4 regions of the Paenarthrobacter sp. 2TAF44 genome follow, and region 3 is predicted to be linked to each of the others. Evidence: riboswitches for the same ligand, from Rfam matches in the RefSeq annotation. Region 3 holds a riboswitch; each other region holds the start of a gene.
The links. Region 3 has a riboswitch for thiamine pyrophosphate ahead of thiC (phosphomethylpyrimidine synthase ThiC). Riboswitches for the same ligand answer to the same signal wherever they lie in the genome.
Positions count from the first base shown of each region.

Region 1: another riboswitch for thiamine pyrophosphate. It lies ahead of AB4Z15_RS18430 (bifunctional hydroxymethylpyrimidine kinase/phosphomethylpyrimidine kinase); the one in region 3 lies ahead of thiC (phosphomethylpyrimidine synthase ThiC).
Region 2: another riboswitch for thiamine pyrophosphate. It lies ahead of AB4Z15_RS02790 (ECF transporter S component); the one in region 3 lies ahead of thiC (phosphomethylpyrimidine synthase ThiC).
Region 4: another riboswitch for thiamine pyrophosphate. It lies ahead of thiO (glycine oxidase ThiO); the one in region 3 lies ahead of thiC (phosphomethylpyrimidine synthase ThiC).

Region 1 is NZ_JBFRFP010000020.1:61,786-65,072, forward strand. Features, by position in the region: gene AB4Z15_RS18425 (Rne/Rng family ribonuclease) at 1-1,119, shown strand, start outside; TPP riboswitch at 1,266-1,363, shown strand; gene AB4Z15_RS18430 (bifunctional hydroxymethylpyrimidine kinase/phosphomethylpyrimidine kinase) at 1,355-2,914, shown strand.
Region 2 is NZ_JBFRFP010000002.1:75,507-78,793, forward strand. Features, by position in the region: gene mnhG (monovalent cation/H(+) antiporter subunit G) at 1-115, shown strand, start outside; gene AB4Z15_RS02780 (DUF4235 domain-containing protein) at 198-458, opposite strand; gene AB4Z15_RS02785 (NUDIX hydrolase) at 495-1,172, opposite strand; TPP riboswitch at 1,304-1,440, shown strand; gene AB4Z15_RS02790 (ECF transporter S component) at 1,518-2,138, shown strand; gene AB4Z15_RS02795 (ABC transporter ATP-binding protein) at 2,138-3,287, shown strand, end outside.
Region 3 is NZ_JBFRFP010000008.1:155,140-158,426, forward strand. Features, by position in the region: gene thiC (phosphomethylpyrimidine synthase ThiC) at 1-1,537, opposite strand, end outside; TPP riboswitch at 1,533-1,640, opposite strand; gene AB4Z15_RS10215 (amidohydrolase family protein) at 1,737-2,825, shown strand; gene AB4Z15_RS10220 (VOC family protein) at 2,898-3,287, shown strand, end outside.
Region 4 is NZ_JBFRFP010000012.1:26,001-29,287, forward strand. Features, by position in the region: gene AB4Z15_RS13260 (RNB domain-containing ribonuclease) at 1-203, opposite strand, end outside; gene AB4Z15_RS13265 (ferritin-like fold-containing protein) at 245-913, shown strand; gene thiE (thiamine phosphate synthase) at 959-1,642, opposite strand; TPP riboswitch at 1,670-1,787, shown strand; gene thiO (glycine oxidase ThiO) at 1,780-3,027, shown strand; gene thiS (sulfur carrier protein ThiS) at 3,024-3,260, shown strand; gene AB4Z15_RS13285 (thiazole synthase) at 3,265-3,287, shown strand, end outside.

The DNA of each region.
Region 1 (3,287 bases), on a different contig from region 3:
ATCGTCATCGACTTCATTGACATGGTCCTCGAATCGAACCGTGACCTGGTGCTCCGCCGAATGGTGGAATGCCTGGGTCGTGACCGCACCAAACACCAAGTGGCCGAAGTGACATCGCTGGGCCTGGTGCAGATGACGCGCAAACGCATGGGCACCGGCCTGCTCGAGGTATTCGGTGAGCAGTGCGAGCACTGTGCCGGACGGGGTGTCGTCACCCATGATGAGCCGGTGGAGCACCGACGCGCCAACGTCGTTGCTGCCGAGCATCACCGCCCGCACGTCGAACCCCAACAGCCTGCTGCACGCACTGATCGTAAGCGCCGCCGTGGCAAGGGTGGGGGACCGGCAATGGCCGAAGTGCCTCCTACAGTCCACAGCACGCCGGCCGCCCCCGCAGCTCCTGCGACCACGGAGTCCGTGGACCCGGTCCGCCAGGCGAAGGCTGAGGCGACCAGGGCAGCTCTTGCCACGATCGCCGCTGCAGCACATGCCGCCCACCTGCACGATGACGAGGTTCACCGCGCGGAGGAGCAGGCCCGTGCAGCAGGCCAGCAGGGTCACACCGATGGATCTGCCCCTGAGGCGGCACACGGCGAGGCTGGCGTTCCGGCTGCACCTGATACGGCCAGTCATGAGGCTGCGGTTCGGGAAGCGCGCGCCACTCCTGTTCTGCGTTTCGGTGGCGAAGAAGTGGCTCTTCCGTTTGTGGAACATCATGAGGAACCAACTGCTGGCAAGCCGGCCATGAGCCTGGACCTGCTGGCCGAGGCGTTCTCGCACCTCGGTGCCCCGCCGTCTGCGGAGGAAGAGGCCACGGCTTCGGTTTCCGAACCTGCGGCTGCTTCCGCCGTTTCCCCTGCCAGCGCTTCTGCTGGCACTACCGATGAGCACGATCATTCGTCGCGTGCCCGTGGTCGCCGTGGCCGGAGGAACCGCAGTGCCAGCAGGGCGCAGGGTGCCGCAAACGAAACCAGTGTGGAACACCACGAGGTAACTGCTGCTGCCGCAGGCGGATCTGCCCATGAGGCCAAGGCGCCGGCAGCGGAAGAGCCCGCCAAAAAGAAGGTAGCGGACGAACCGATCATCCTTGGGGTGGGAGTTCCCGCTTCAGAGCTGTAAGCAGGGCAACCAGTCACTAAGCAACCAAAGAGTCCCGCAGCATCCGTTTACGGCGGATACTGCGGGGCTCTTTCGTTGCCCGCCAGTCACATCGATTCCCCGAAGCTGTCCGGTTCCCGGGGCGAGGGGCTTCCGGGCTACGCTAGGAAACTGACACGGGGTGCCGGGCACGGGCCAGGCTGAGATCCAGACCCGTTGAACCTGTCCGGTTAGCACCGGCGAAGGGATGTCCACCATGGCTTCATCGTCGAATTCCGCTGTCTACCCTGTCTGCGCCGCGGGTATGGGAGCAGTCCCGGCCCGGCCACATCCGAGGGTGCTCAGCATTGCCGGCTCGGATCCTTCTGGAGGCGCCGGAATCCAGGCAGACTTGAAGAGCATCGCAGCGCACGGGGGCTATGGCATGGCTGCCATCACGGCTTTGACGGCCCAGAACACGTTGGGCGTCAGCGCAGTCCATGTTCCGCCCGTCGAGTTCCTGCGTCAGCAGCTGGACGCGATCAGCAGCGATATTGAGATTGATGCGGTCAAGATCGGGATGTTGGGTGATGCGGCCGTCATCGACGAAGTCCGCAGTTGGCTCGAAGAGGTGCGTCCCGCCGTCGTGGTCCTTGACCCGGTGATGGTTGCCACCAGCGGCGACCGCCTTCTGCGGGAGACCGCCGAAACTGCGCTGCGCAGCCTCCTGCCGTTGGCGGATCTCGTCACCCCAAACCTTCCCGAGCTGGCGATGTTGCTGGGGGAGTCCGAAGCCCGCGACTGGGCTACGGCGCTTGACCAGGGTAAACGCCTGGCTGCTGAGTGTGGAACGACGGTTTTGGTAAAGGGCGGCCACTTGGCAGGAAACGACTGCCCGGATGCGCTGGTCAATACGAGCGGTTTGTTGCGACAGGACGTCATCGAGGTGCCTGGGCCCCGCGTTGATACCAGGAACAGCCACGGAACGGGGTGCTCGCTCTCCTCGGCGTTGGCCACGGTCCAAGCCCGCACCGGCGACTGGGAGGCGTCTCTCCGCGAGGTAAAGCCGTGGCTGCTGCAGGCCCTCGCGGCGGCCGACGGGCTGAAGGTAGGTAAGGGTAGCGGGCCGGTCCACCACTTCCACCACATGGAGCCAGCGCTGAATCCTGCCGGGAAATCCGGGAAATCCGGCGACTTTGCCGCGCGGCTGTGGGCCGAAGCTGCGCCGGAATTGGATGCGATTTACGGTCTCGCCTTCATCCAGGGCCTGCAGTCAGGCCGGCTCCCGGAGCCCGAGTTCAACTACTACCTGGCCCAGGACGCCATTTACCTGAACGGCTACTCCCGGGTTTTGGCGCGCACAGGTGCACTTGCCCCCACTGAAGAAGAGCAGCTCTTCTGGGCGAAGTCATCGCAACTCTGCCTTGAAGTGGAGTCCGAGCTCCATCGGAACTGGCTGAGCACGCGCTCGGCCTCAACACAGACCGGACCCGTGACAAGGTCGTACGTGGACCACCTGCTGGCCACATCAGCCTCCGGCAGTTACGCCGTGTTGCTGGCGGCAATCCTGCCCTGCTATTGGCTGTATGCGGAGGTAGGACAGCAACTCCACGCCGCCTATGTGGACGCCGGCGCCCCCAGCGAGCACCCGTACGCCGCCTGGCTGACGACGTACGCGGACGAGGAGTTTGCTGCCGCAACCCGGAAGGCGATCGACTTTACTGATGCCGCGGCAATTAGCGCCTCCGCCCAGGAGCGCGGGGCCATGGTTGAGGCCTTCGCCCAGTCTTGCCGCTACGAGACAGCCTTCTTTGATGCACCCCGGCTCTTCGCCTGAGCAGGGCTTCCGGGGTTGGCGGCTGGGCAATTCCACAAAAATCCAGCGCGTCGTCGGCCAAATCGCAGTATTCCTCCACAAACCCTGTAGGCTGTATGGGCACGGTGCCGGGAGAGTCCGTTACAACTGGTGATGCAAGTCACCCGATAGCCTCCGGACGCGGCCTCATTTGCAGCTGAAGGTCAAACTAGCGTAATCTTGATCTTCGGTGCTTACGCCAACACTTGGGTTATGCCCCTTGGAATTGTTCATGGGATGACTCGCGGGCTTCGATCAGAAGTCCACGGCGTTGAGGCACAGCGCGAACCAAGCCTGATTCCGGTTCAAGGTTCCGCACGCAAATTTAGTAAGAAACGTCGAGAGAAGTGAGTAC
Region 2 (3,287 bases), on a different contig from region 3:
GGTGGGCCGCTCCGCTTACCGGACCAAGCATGGGCACCGCGAACTGCTCACCAAGGATGAGCTTGAAGCGGTTGTCCAAAGGGCAGCCGCCGACGGTTCCACCCCGGACACTTAGAACAACGCGGGGTCACTTAGGCACCCTCCCGACGACGGTGAGGGACCCTAACTGACCCCGCGTTGGAATGCCTATGCGCGGCCTAGACGATGTCCTGCGTCTTGGCGAAGCGGGCGATGGCACGCTGGGTGCCGCGGCTCGCGAAAACCTGGATGAGCGTACTGACGAAGGCCGAAATCAGCGCGAAGGACAACGCTGAGCGGAGGCTCGTTTCCATATCGTCGTGGCCCGTGGGCGGTTTGTTGCCCGTGGCCTTTTCCCAGCCCTTGTTGACCAACTTGGTGCCGACGAATCCGGCTGCGAGGCTTACTCCGGCACCCAGCAGCTTGAAAAAGAGGTTCATGCCCCCAGCCTAGCCTCACTTCCAGGTGGGTTGGGACTAGCGGCGGTTTTCCCGTTCTTTGAGGAAAGCTGCCATGGAACCGCGTGGTGCAAGGACAGGAACAACGTCGTGATCGGCTTCCCAGACGGCATCCACTGTTCCGAGGCCGGCAACTTCCTTGAGCAGGTAATACGTGGGTGGCATCAGCTGCAATGTACCGGAGGCTTCAGCCGCCAGGATCCCGTCCACAGGCATCCAGAGTGATTGCCACGCTTCGGTGGTTTGATGCTGGGGTTCTGCTTCCGGAGCAGGCTTGGCTACGTAGAAGTAGGTATCGAAACGCTTTGGCATGTCCGTCGGCGTGACCCAATTGGCCCACGGTCGCAGATCTGAGGCATCAAGGCTAAGTCCGGCCTCCTCCCAAACCTCCCGCAGGGCAGCCGTGAGAACCATGCCCGACTTTGCCGGTGCGTGTTCGGTATCGACGGCGATGGAGGTCAGGCGCCAGTCTGCAGCATGCCGTTCCAGCAAGTCAGCCGGGTAATCCCATCCGTCCTGGTCCGCGGCATCAACCCGGCCTCCCGGAAAGACCACCATGCCGGCGGCGAAGTCCATAGTGGTAACCCTGTGCTGGACGAACGCTTCGAGCCCGCCCGGGGCGTCGCGGAGCAGGATGACGCTCGCAGCAAGGCGCGGTTGGGGAACCGGGATGTCCGTAGTGGGAAGGTCCGTCATGAAATGCCCCTTTGCCGCGTCGATTCTGCTGGATTATTCTCTCAGGTCCGGTTGCGAGCCGTATTGTGACCAGTCCCCAGCGCGCACGAACACCCACAGGTGTAAACTGAACCACGCCCATAAGGGCAGATTAATAACGACAGGGGAGCGCCGCCGTCGGACCTTGCAGAGATGCAGGAGACGCGAGGGCGCTGAGAGTGCGGACAGCCGCAGACCCTCGAACCTGATCCGGTTAGTACCGGCGCAAGGGAGTCGAGCTTCTCAGAGTGTCCGGATCCGGGCGGCGCAAGCCGGCCGGGAGTTCCGGGGAGCACTTTCCCCTCCTGTACCTCAGGAGGCAGAAAAATGACCACGGCAAGCGTGAAGAAAACCAGTTATAACTGGCGTGTTGTAGACATCGTGGTGGCAGCTTTGATTGCCATCGCCGGAGGCGTGATCTTCTGGGCCTGGTCCCAGGGCGCCGCAATCGTATCCATCCCCATGAACGCCACGTATCCGCCGCTCACCGGTTTGATCGCCGGTGGCTGGATGATCCCGGCCGTCCTGGGCATGCTCATCATCCGCAAGCCGGGCGCAGCCCTGTTCTGCGAAGCCGTCGCCGCCACCGGCGAACTCATCATGGGTTCCCAGTACGGCACCACCGTCCTCATCTCCGGCATCCTCCAGGGACTGGGCGCAGAACTCGTCTTCGCTGCGTTCAGGTACAAGAAGTTCGACCTGTCCGCTGCACTCCTCGCAGGTGCTGGCGCGGGCCTCTTCTGCGGTCTGAACGATTCCTTCCTGCCTTGGGGCTGGAACATCGCCTACGAAGCGATCGACAAGCTGGCCTACATCGCCTTCTGCACGCTTTCGGGTGCGATCATCGCGGGCGCGCTGTCCTGGGTTGCCACCCGCGGGCTGGCCAAGACGGGCGTCCTCAGCTCCTTCGCGTCGCGCAAGGCTGCTTCGGAGCCCGTCTTCAACTAATGCCTGCGAAAGAAGGCAGCAACCAGCAAAGCAGCCACCAAGTCCGGCCTGCCGCCATCACCGCCCAAGGGTGGGGATGGCGGCATGCCGGGCGTTCCACACCCGCCATCCAGGACCTCGATCTCCGGATCGAGCCCGGCGAGCGTGTGCTCCTGCTTGGTCCATCAGGCGCAGGGAAGTCCACACTGCTCCATGCCCTCGCCGGTGTACTGGGTGACGAGGAAGACGATTCGGATGAGACCGGCTCGCTGTTAATCGACGGCGTCGCTCCCCGCGAGCAGCGCGGCCGCGCAGGTCTGATGCAGCAGGATCCGGAGACCCAGGTGGTGCTCTCCCGGGTGGGTGACGACGTCGCATTTGGCGCCGAAAACCTGGCCGTTCCCCGGGATGAAATTTGGGCGCGCGTCCATGAAGCGCTCGACGACGTTGGGTTGCGCACCGCTGCCGGCAGCGGTTTGGCACTGGATCACCCGACGGCGGCACTCTCCGGCGGGCAGAAGCAGCGCCTTGCGTTGGCTGGCATCCTGGCGATGCGGCCCGGGCTGATCCTGCTGGACGAACCCACGGCCAACCTGGATCCAGTGGGTGTGCTTGAGGTTCGCGACGCCGTGCAGCGCTGCCTGGACAAGAGCGGCGCCACGTTGGTTGTCGTGGAACACCGTGTGTCCGTGTGGAAGGACCTGGTGGACAGGATCGTGGTCCTCCAGCCACCGTCGGCCGGGGGCGGTGTGCTTCTGGACGGCCCTCCGGATCAGGTGCTAACTGAAGCCCGCACCATGCTGATGGCCGCGGGAGTGTGGGTGCCGGGGTATGTTCCGGCTACTCGCGCCCGCAGGACCACAACTCAGGAAATGGGCGGCCATGAATCCACCGCCCAACTTCTCGTCGTGGCACAGGACCTGGCTGTTTCCCGTGAGAAGTCCCGCCGTCGCCGCTTCAAAACAATCCCGCCCGTCCCCGTGCAATCGGGTATCAGTGCACAAGTCAGGGCTGGTCAGGCGCTCACCATCACGGGCCCTAACGGCGCCGGCAAATCCACTTTTGCGCTCACATTGGCCGGCCTTCTGGCGCCCGTGCACGGCAAAGTAAGTGCCGCCGTCGAGCTTTCCGAAGGAGCTGGAATCGACCCCTTCAAGTGGAAGGCGGACC
Region 3 (3,287 bases):
AACGGAACTCGAACCTGGCCTTGGACAAAGCGTCGTCGCGTTCGTTTGCGCCCGGGTGTCCCTTGGCGAGGTCCGCTGCGTGCGCTGCGATCTTGTACGTGATCACACCGGTCTTCACATCATCCTTGTTCGGCAGTCCCAGGTGTTCCTTGGGCGTTACGTAGCAGAGCATGGCCGTGCCGTACCGCGCAATTTCCGTTGCGCCGATTGCCGAGGTGATGTGGTCATAGCCAGGAGCGACGTCCGTGACCAGCGGTCCCAAGGTGTAGAAGGGGGCACCTTTGCACAGTTCCTGTTGGCGCTCCACGTTCTCGCGGACCAAGTGGAAGGGAATGTGTCCGGGTCCTTCAACCATCACCTGCACATCGAATTCCCAAGCCCGCTGGGTCAGCTCTGCAAGCGTATCGAGCTCGGCGAACTGCGCGGCGTCGTTGGCGTCAGCCGTGGCACCGGGGCGCAATCCGTCGCCCAGGGAGAATGCGACGTCGTACTTGGCGAAGATTTCACAGAGCTCATCAAAATGCGTGTAGAGGAAGTTCTCCTCGTGGTGCGCCAAGCACCACCCGGCCATGATCGAGCCGCCACGGGAGACGATGCCTGTCACACGGTTTGCCGTCAAGGGCACGTAGCGCAGGAGCACCCCGGCGTGGATGGTCATGTAGTCAACGCCTTGTTCACACTGCTCTATTACGGTGTCCCGGAAGATTTCCCACGTGAGTTTGTTGGCTTCACCGTTGACCTTCTCCAGGGCCTGGTAGATGGGCACGGTGCCGATCGGAACGGGGGAGTTGCGGATGATCCATTCGCGGGTTGTATGGATGTCGTCTCCGGTGGAGAGGTCCATGACGGTATCGGCACCCCACTGGGTTGCCCATTGCAGCTTGTCAACTTCCTCGGCGATGGAACTGGTGACGGCCGAGTTTCCAATGTTGGCGTTGATCTTGACCAGGAAGGCCTTGCCAATGATCATGGGCTCGGACTCGGGGTGGTTGATGTTGTTGGGGATGATGGCGCGCCCGGCAGCCACTTCGCTGCGGACCAGCTCAACGTCGCAGTTCTCCCTCAGCGCCACAAACTGCATTTCCGGCGTGACGATGCCTTGTTTGGCATAGTGCATCTGGGTGACGGTCTTACCTTCGACGGCGCGGCGGGGCACCGGTTGCGTTCCCTTCCATTCCTGGGATGCTGCGCCGCGGCGTACGGCTGATTTGCCGTCGTCGAGCAAGTTCCTCTCCCGTCCGGAGTATGCCTCGGTATCTCCTCGGGCTTCGATCCATCCGGTGCGGAACGGTTCAAGGCCCACCACGGGGTCACTGCCCGGTCCGGCAGTTCGGTATACCTGAAGTGGTTCATTGGCCTCACCGTTGGGGGAGGGCTCCAAGGCAATCTCCGTAACGGGGACGCGGATACCATGTGCCGGGTCTTCCAGCCACGCCAACGAGTGGGATTTCAGTGACTGTGTGACGGTTTCCGTCGTCTTTTCGCTGATGTTGGCCTGGTTTTCGGCAGGGCTGTGCTGTGTTTCGGTGGTGCTCAAAGGATTACTCACTTCCTTCGCCGGCATTACCCGGACAGGTTCAACGGTCGCAGACTGCTTCAGTCCGATCTCAGCCCCTGCAGGGGCCCCCGTGTGGTCGTAGACGAAGCTACCACAGCTCTCATCGGGGACACAGTCATCGTCGTAGCGCTTACCCATCCCGGAGGTTTGTGGCATGTCGGCAGATTAGTCTTTTGGCATGGCCTACATCATCGAATTCACCGGTCCAGTGCTTGTGGCAGGCGACGATCAACGGCACGGGCTCTGGTCCGTTGATGGCAAACTCACGTTCGAACGTCCAGTCGCTGCGCCGGATTCCGTGCTGGATGGATGGGTCCTTCCTGGTTTTGTGGACGCCCATTGCCACATTGGACTTGGGGTCGGCGGGGCCGTTGATGAGCAGACAACTCTTGCCCAGGCGCAGGCCGACCTGAAAGCCGGCACATTGTTGATCCGTGACGCCGGCTCGCCAAGCGATACGCGTTGGGTTCAGCGCAGGGAGGATCTCCCACGGCTTCTTCGCGCCGGACGCCACATCGCCCGGAGCCGGCGTTACCTGCGTGGTTTGGGCCACGAAGTGGAGCCGGACGAACTCGTGGAGACAGCCCGCAAGGAAGCCCGGGACGGGGACGGTTGGGTGAAGCTCGTGGGCGATTGGATCGATCGCGGGACGGGAGACCTCTCGGTTTCCTTCCCTCGGAACGTCGTGAGGGATGCGATTGCGGCCGCACATGACGAAGGGGCCAGGGTGACGGCCCACTGCTTCGCTGAAGACACCATTGATGACATGCTCGACGCCGGGATTGACTGCATTGAGCACGCCACAGGACTCTTGCCCAGGCATATTCCCCGTCTTGTGGAGCAGTCTGTCCCGATTGTTCCTACGTTGGTTAACATCGCGACTTTTCCGGATATCGCTGCCCAGGCTGCCCCGAAGTTTCCGGTGTACGCGGACCACATGACCCGGCTTTGGGAGCGACGCCGTGAAAGGGTGCTGGAGGCCTTTGAAGCCGGTGTTGGCATCTTTGCGGGAACGGATGCAGGGAGCGTGATCAAGCACGGCAGGATCGCTGACGAAATGAAGGAACTTTACGACGCCGGCCTGCCGCCCACGGCCGTCCTGGACGCCGCCACGTGGGGCGCACGGAAGTGGCTGGGAGCCCAGGGCATCAGCGAAGGGGCAAGTGCCGACGTCGTGCTTTGCCGGGATGACCCGAGGAAGAACCTTGCAACTGTGGCGAGCCTGAACCATGTCGTCCTGCGGGGCAAAGTGGTCCAGTGGGAATAAATTGAAGCTTCAAGTAATTTAGATAAGTAGAACGTGCCGAAGGGCGGCCATCTATTAAATCGGGAGCTTGACATGACCACGACATCCAATCAGGACCTCCTTCCTGCCGAACTCACTATGGGCACCGTCATGCTCAAGGTTGGCGATATGAGGGTCATGAGTGACTATTACCAGCGCGCCCTGGGGTTGGAGATCGTGGCCGAGCAGGATGGCGGGCTGTACCTGGGGCGGGTGGGCAAGCCAGTAGTCCATCTCGCTCCCGCTGCCGGCCTGCAGATTCCAGGCCGTGGGGAAGCCGGGCTTTTCCATACAGCCATCCTGTTCCAGGACCAGCCTTCCCTGGCGGCCACCATTGCCACGGCCGCAGAGTATGAGCCGCGCGCTTTTGTGGGCAGTGCCGACCATTTGGTGAGCGAAGCGTTCTACTTCACAGATCCGGAAGGCAACGGCATTGAACTCTAT
Region 4 (3,287 bases), on a different contig from region 3:
GTTGCTGGATCGATGGTCACGAACGGAATGTCCCTGAGGTCACGCTCTGGCAGCGTGTGGTTTTCTACTGCTTTCCGGGCTTCCGCCACGGCTTCGGCCGGATACTCGCCTGGGAGCTCCAGTTCGGTCCGAAGGGCTGCAAATGCCTCTGCGAGCTGGTCCGACGAGTCGTCGACGTTGGGCGAAATCCGATGATGTGACACGAAAATCAGGTTAGCCCGAAATCGCTGGATAGTCTTGAACCATGAGCACTTCCTTGGACGATAATGCTCGCGTCCAGCGCCTCTCTTCGGAGCTGCTGGGAGCCATGGCGTACGGCGAGCTCTCGGCGTTTGGCCGGCTGTCTTTCGACTCCCGGTACGCTCCCACCCTGCACGACAGGGCAGTGTTGGCAAAGATTGCCGTTGGGGCTTACGGAAACTTTGCCTTGATCAGCAGCCGGCTCTCGGAGATGGGACTCGATGCCGAAGAGGCCATGCTTCCGTTCCAGCGCTCGTTTGACCACTTCCATGAGCGAACAAAGCCGGCGGACTGGTTTGAATCAGTCATGAAGGCCTATGTGATCGACACCGTGTCATCGGACTTTTACCGCATGGTCGCTTCGTACCTCGACGGCGGAACGCAACTCTTTGTCCAGAAGGTGGCCTCCGCCGACCAAGCCACGGAAGTATTACGCGTCCTCCTGCGCAGGGCCCTGGCTGATGATCCTCGCCTGGCATCGCGACTGGCTTTGTGGGGCCGCCGCCTCGTCGGTGAAGCGCTGACCCAGGCCCAACGCGTGGGCATGGAACATCCTCACTTGGGACCGCTGCTCAAGGGCGGCGGGGATGCCCGCACTGCAGTCAAGGTCCTTACCGCTGAACTTGCCGAGCGGCATGGTCGACGGATGTCCGGGCTCGGGCTCACGGCTTAAGAGACTTTCGCATATCCTCGGCTGCCGCCAGGGCGCCGGCGGTGATTATCCGGCGTCGAGCGCTTCCAGCAGAGTCTTTGCCGCCGCCGTCGGATCCTCCGCCTCAGTAATGGCCCGCACCACGACGATCCGGCTCGCTCCCGCAGCCACCACCTGTTCAATGTTGGTGAGGTCGATGCCGCCAATCGCGAACCAGGGGAGGAGGACGCCACCTACGGTCTCCGCATCCGCGCGCTTTACGGCTTCTGCGGCATATGTGACCAGATCCAGCCCGACTGCTTCACGGCCGGGCTTTGTGGGCGTTGCCCACACCGGACCAACACAGAAATAATCCAGTCCGCTCCTGCCAGGGGAGGCGGCTATCGCGGCGTCAACCTGTTCCGGCGTATGGGTGGAAAGGCCGATCACGGTGCGGTCGTGGAGGAGATGCCTTGCCGCGGGCAGGGGGATGTCCTTTTGCCCGATATGGAACACCGGAGCCCCGGAAATACTGGCAACATCGGCGCGGTCATTGACGGCCCACAGCCGTCCGTGCCGTTGGGCAACGTTGTGCAGAACCTCCAGTACCTCAAGCTCCTCAGCGGCCTCGAGCGTCTTGTCGCGAAGCTGGATGATGTCAACGCCGCCCTCAAACGCGGCGTCGACGAAGTCTTCGAAATCGCCTTGGCGTTTGCGGGCATCAGTGCATAAGTAAAGGCGGGCAGTGGTGTGGACATCATGCTGGGTCATGGAAACCAGAGTAGTTCCTCTAAACTGGGCACGTACTGCGGGAGCCGTGACAGCGTCATATGACCGTCCGGCTGAGAGGGCTTCAGCGCCGACCGCTTGACCTGATCCGGCTAGTACCGGCGTAGGGAAGGAAACACATGGCAGAATCCGGCCAAACCCCCTTGCAGGCAGACGTTGCAGTGATTGGTGGCGGCATCGTTGGCCTTGGCATCGCCCACGAAGCGCGCCGCCAGGGCCGCTCGGTGGTCCTCATTGATCCCACCCCCGCGGCCGGTGCGACGTTTGCTGCCGCGGGGATGCTGGCTCCGGTCAGCGAACTCCACTACCAGGAGGAACACCTCCTGGAACTCATGCTGGAATCCTCCCAACTGTGGCCCGCTTTCATCCGGAGCGTCCATGGCGGCGAATCAGCCACCGGATACCGCACGACGCCGACAATCGCCGTTGGTGCCGACGCCGCCGACCGCCGCGCCCTCGCAGACCTCCGCACAGTCCAGCAGGCCGCGGGCCTGCACGTGGAGCCATTGTCATTGCGGGAGGCGCGCCAACGTGAGCCTTTGCTGAGTCCACAGATTTCCTGTGCCTTCGACATACCGGCCGATCACCAAGTGGACCCGCGGCGGCTTGCACGATGCCTCATGGAAGGGTTGGCAGCCCACGGACCAGGTGACGCAACGTGGGTTTCCGGAGCGGAGGACGGTTTCGCCCTGCCGTTCCACGCATCCCGTTTGCTCTGGGATGGGGACCGCGTCTCCGGGGTTGAACTGGCTTCTGGCGCAGTCGAGGCCTCGGAAACTGTGATCGCCTGCGGGCTGGACGCGGCAAGGATCGGTAATCTCCCCGAGGGTCTCAGTCTTCCTCTGCGGCCCGTTTACGGTGACATCCTCAGGCTGCGCGTTCCCCACCACCTCCAGCCCCTCCTCACATCCACCATCCGGGGCATGGTCCGCGGGGTGCCGGTCTACATCGTGCCCCGGGATGATGGCACGGTGGTGATTGGAGCCACCCAGCGCGAGGACGGCCTATCCGCCTCCACCAATGCAGTCTCCGCCGGAGGCGTCTACCAACTCCTGCGGGACGCTCAAGTCCTGGTGCCTGCCGTGGCGGAGTTGGAACTGCTGGAAGCGACAGCCCGCGCACGGCCCGGCACTCCGGACAACGCACCATTACTGGGACGCGTTGCCGGGCGCGCGGGCACCATCGACGGTCTCGTAATCGCAACCGGGTTCTTCCGCCATGGCGTCCTGTTGACGCCTGTGGCCGCCAAAATCGTAGGCGGGCTAATCAGCGCCTCAGCCGATCCCCGATGGTCCAACTTCACCCCTGATCGATTTACGGCAACGCCGGATGACCGCCTCCAACCAGCAACCAAGGACACACCATGAACATCAAACTCAATGGCTCCGTTCATGCCGTGGCGGATGACGCATCCGTCAGCACGCTCGTCAGCGCCATCACAGGCCGCATCCTGGACCACCGCGGACAGGCGGCCGACGGCGGCAAGCTGGGTGTCGCCGTCGCACGCAATTCCGAGGTAGTGCCGCGCAGCCAGTGGGCCGCGACTGCGCTCGCCGATGGAGACGAACTCGAACTCGTAACCGCAGTCCAGGGAGGCTGAAAAAATGACAGTAGCAAAATCTGACAT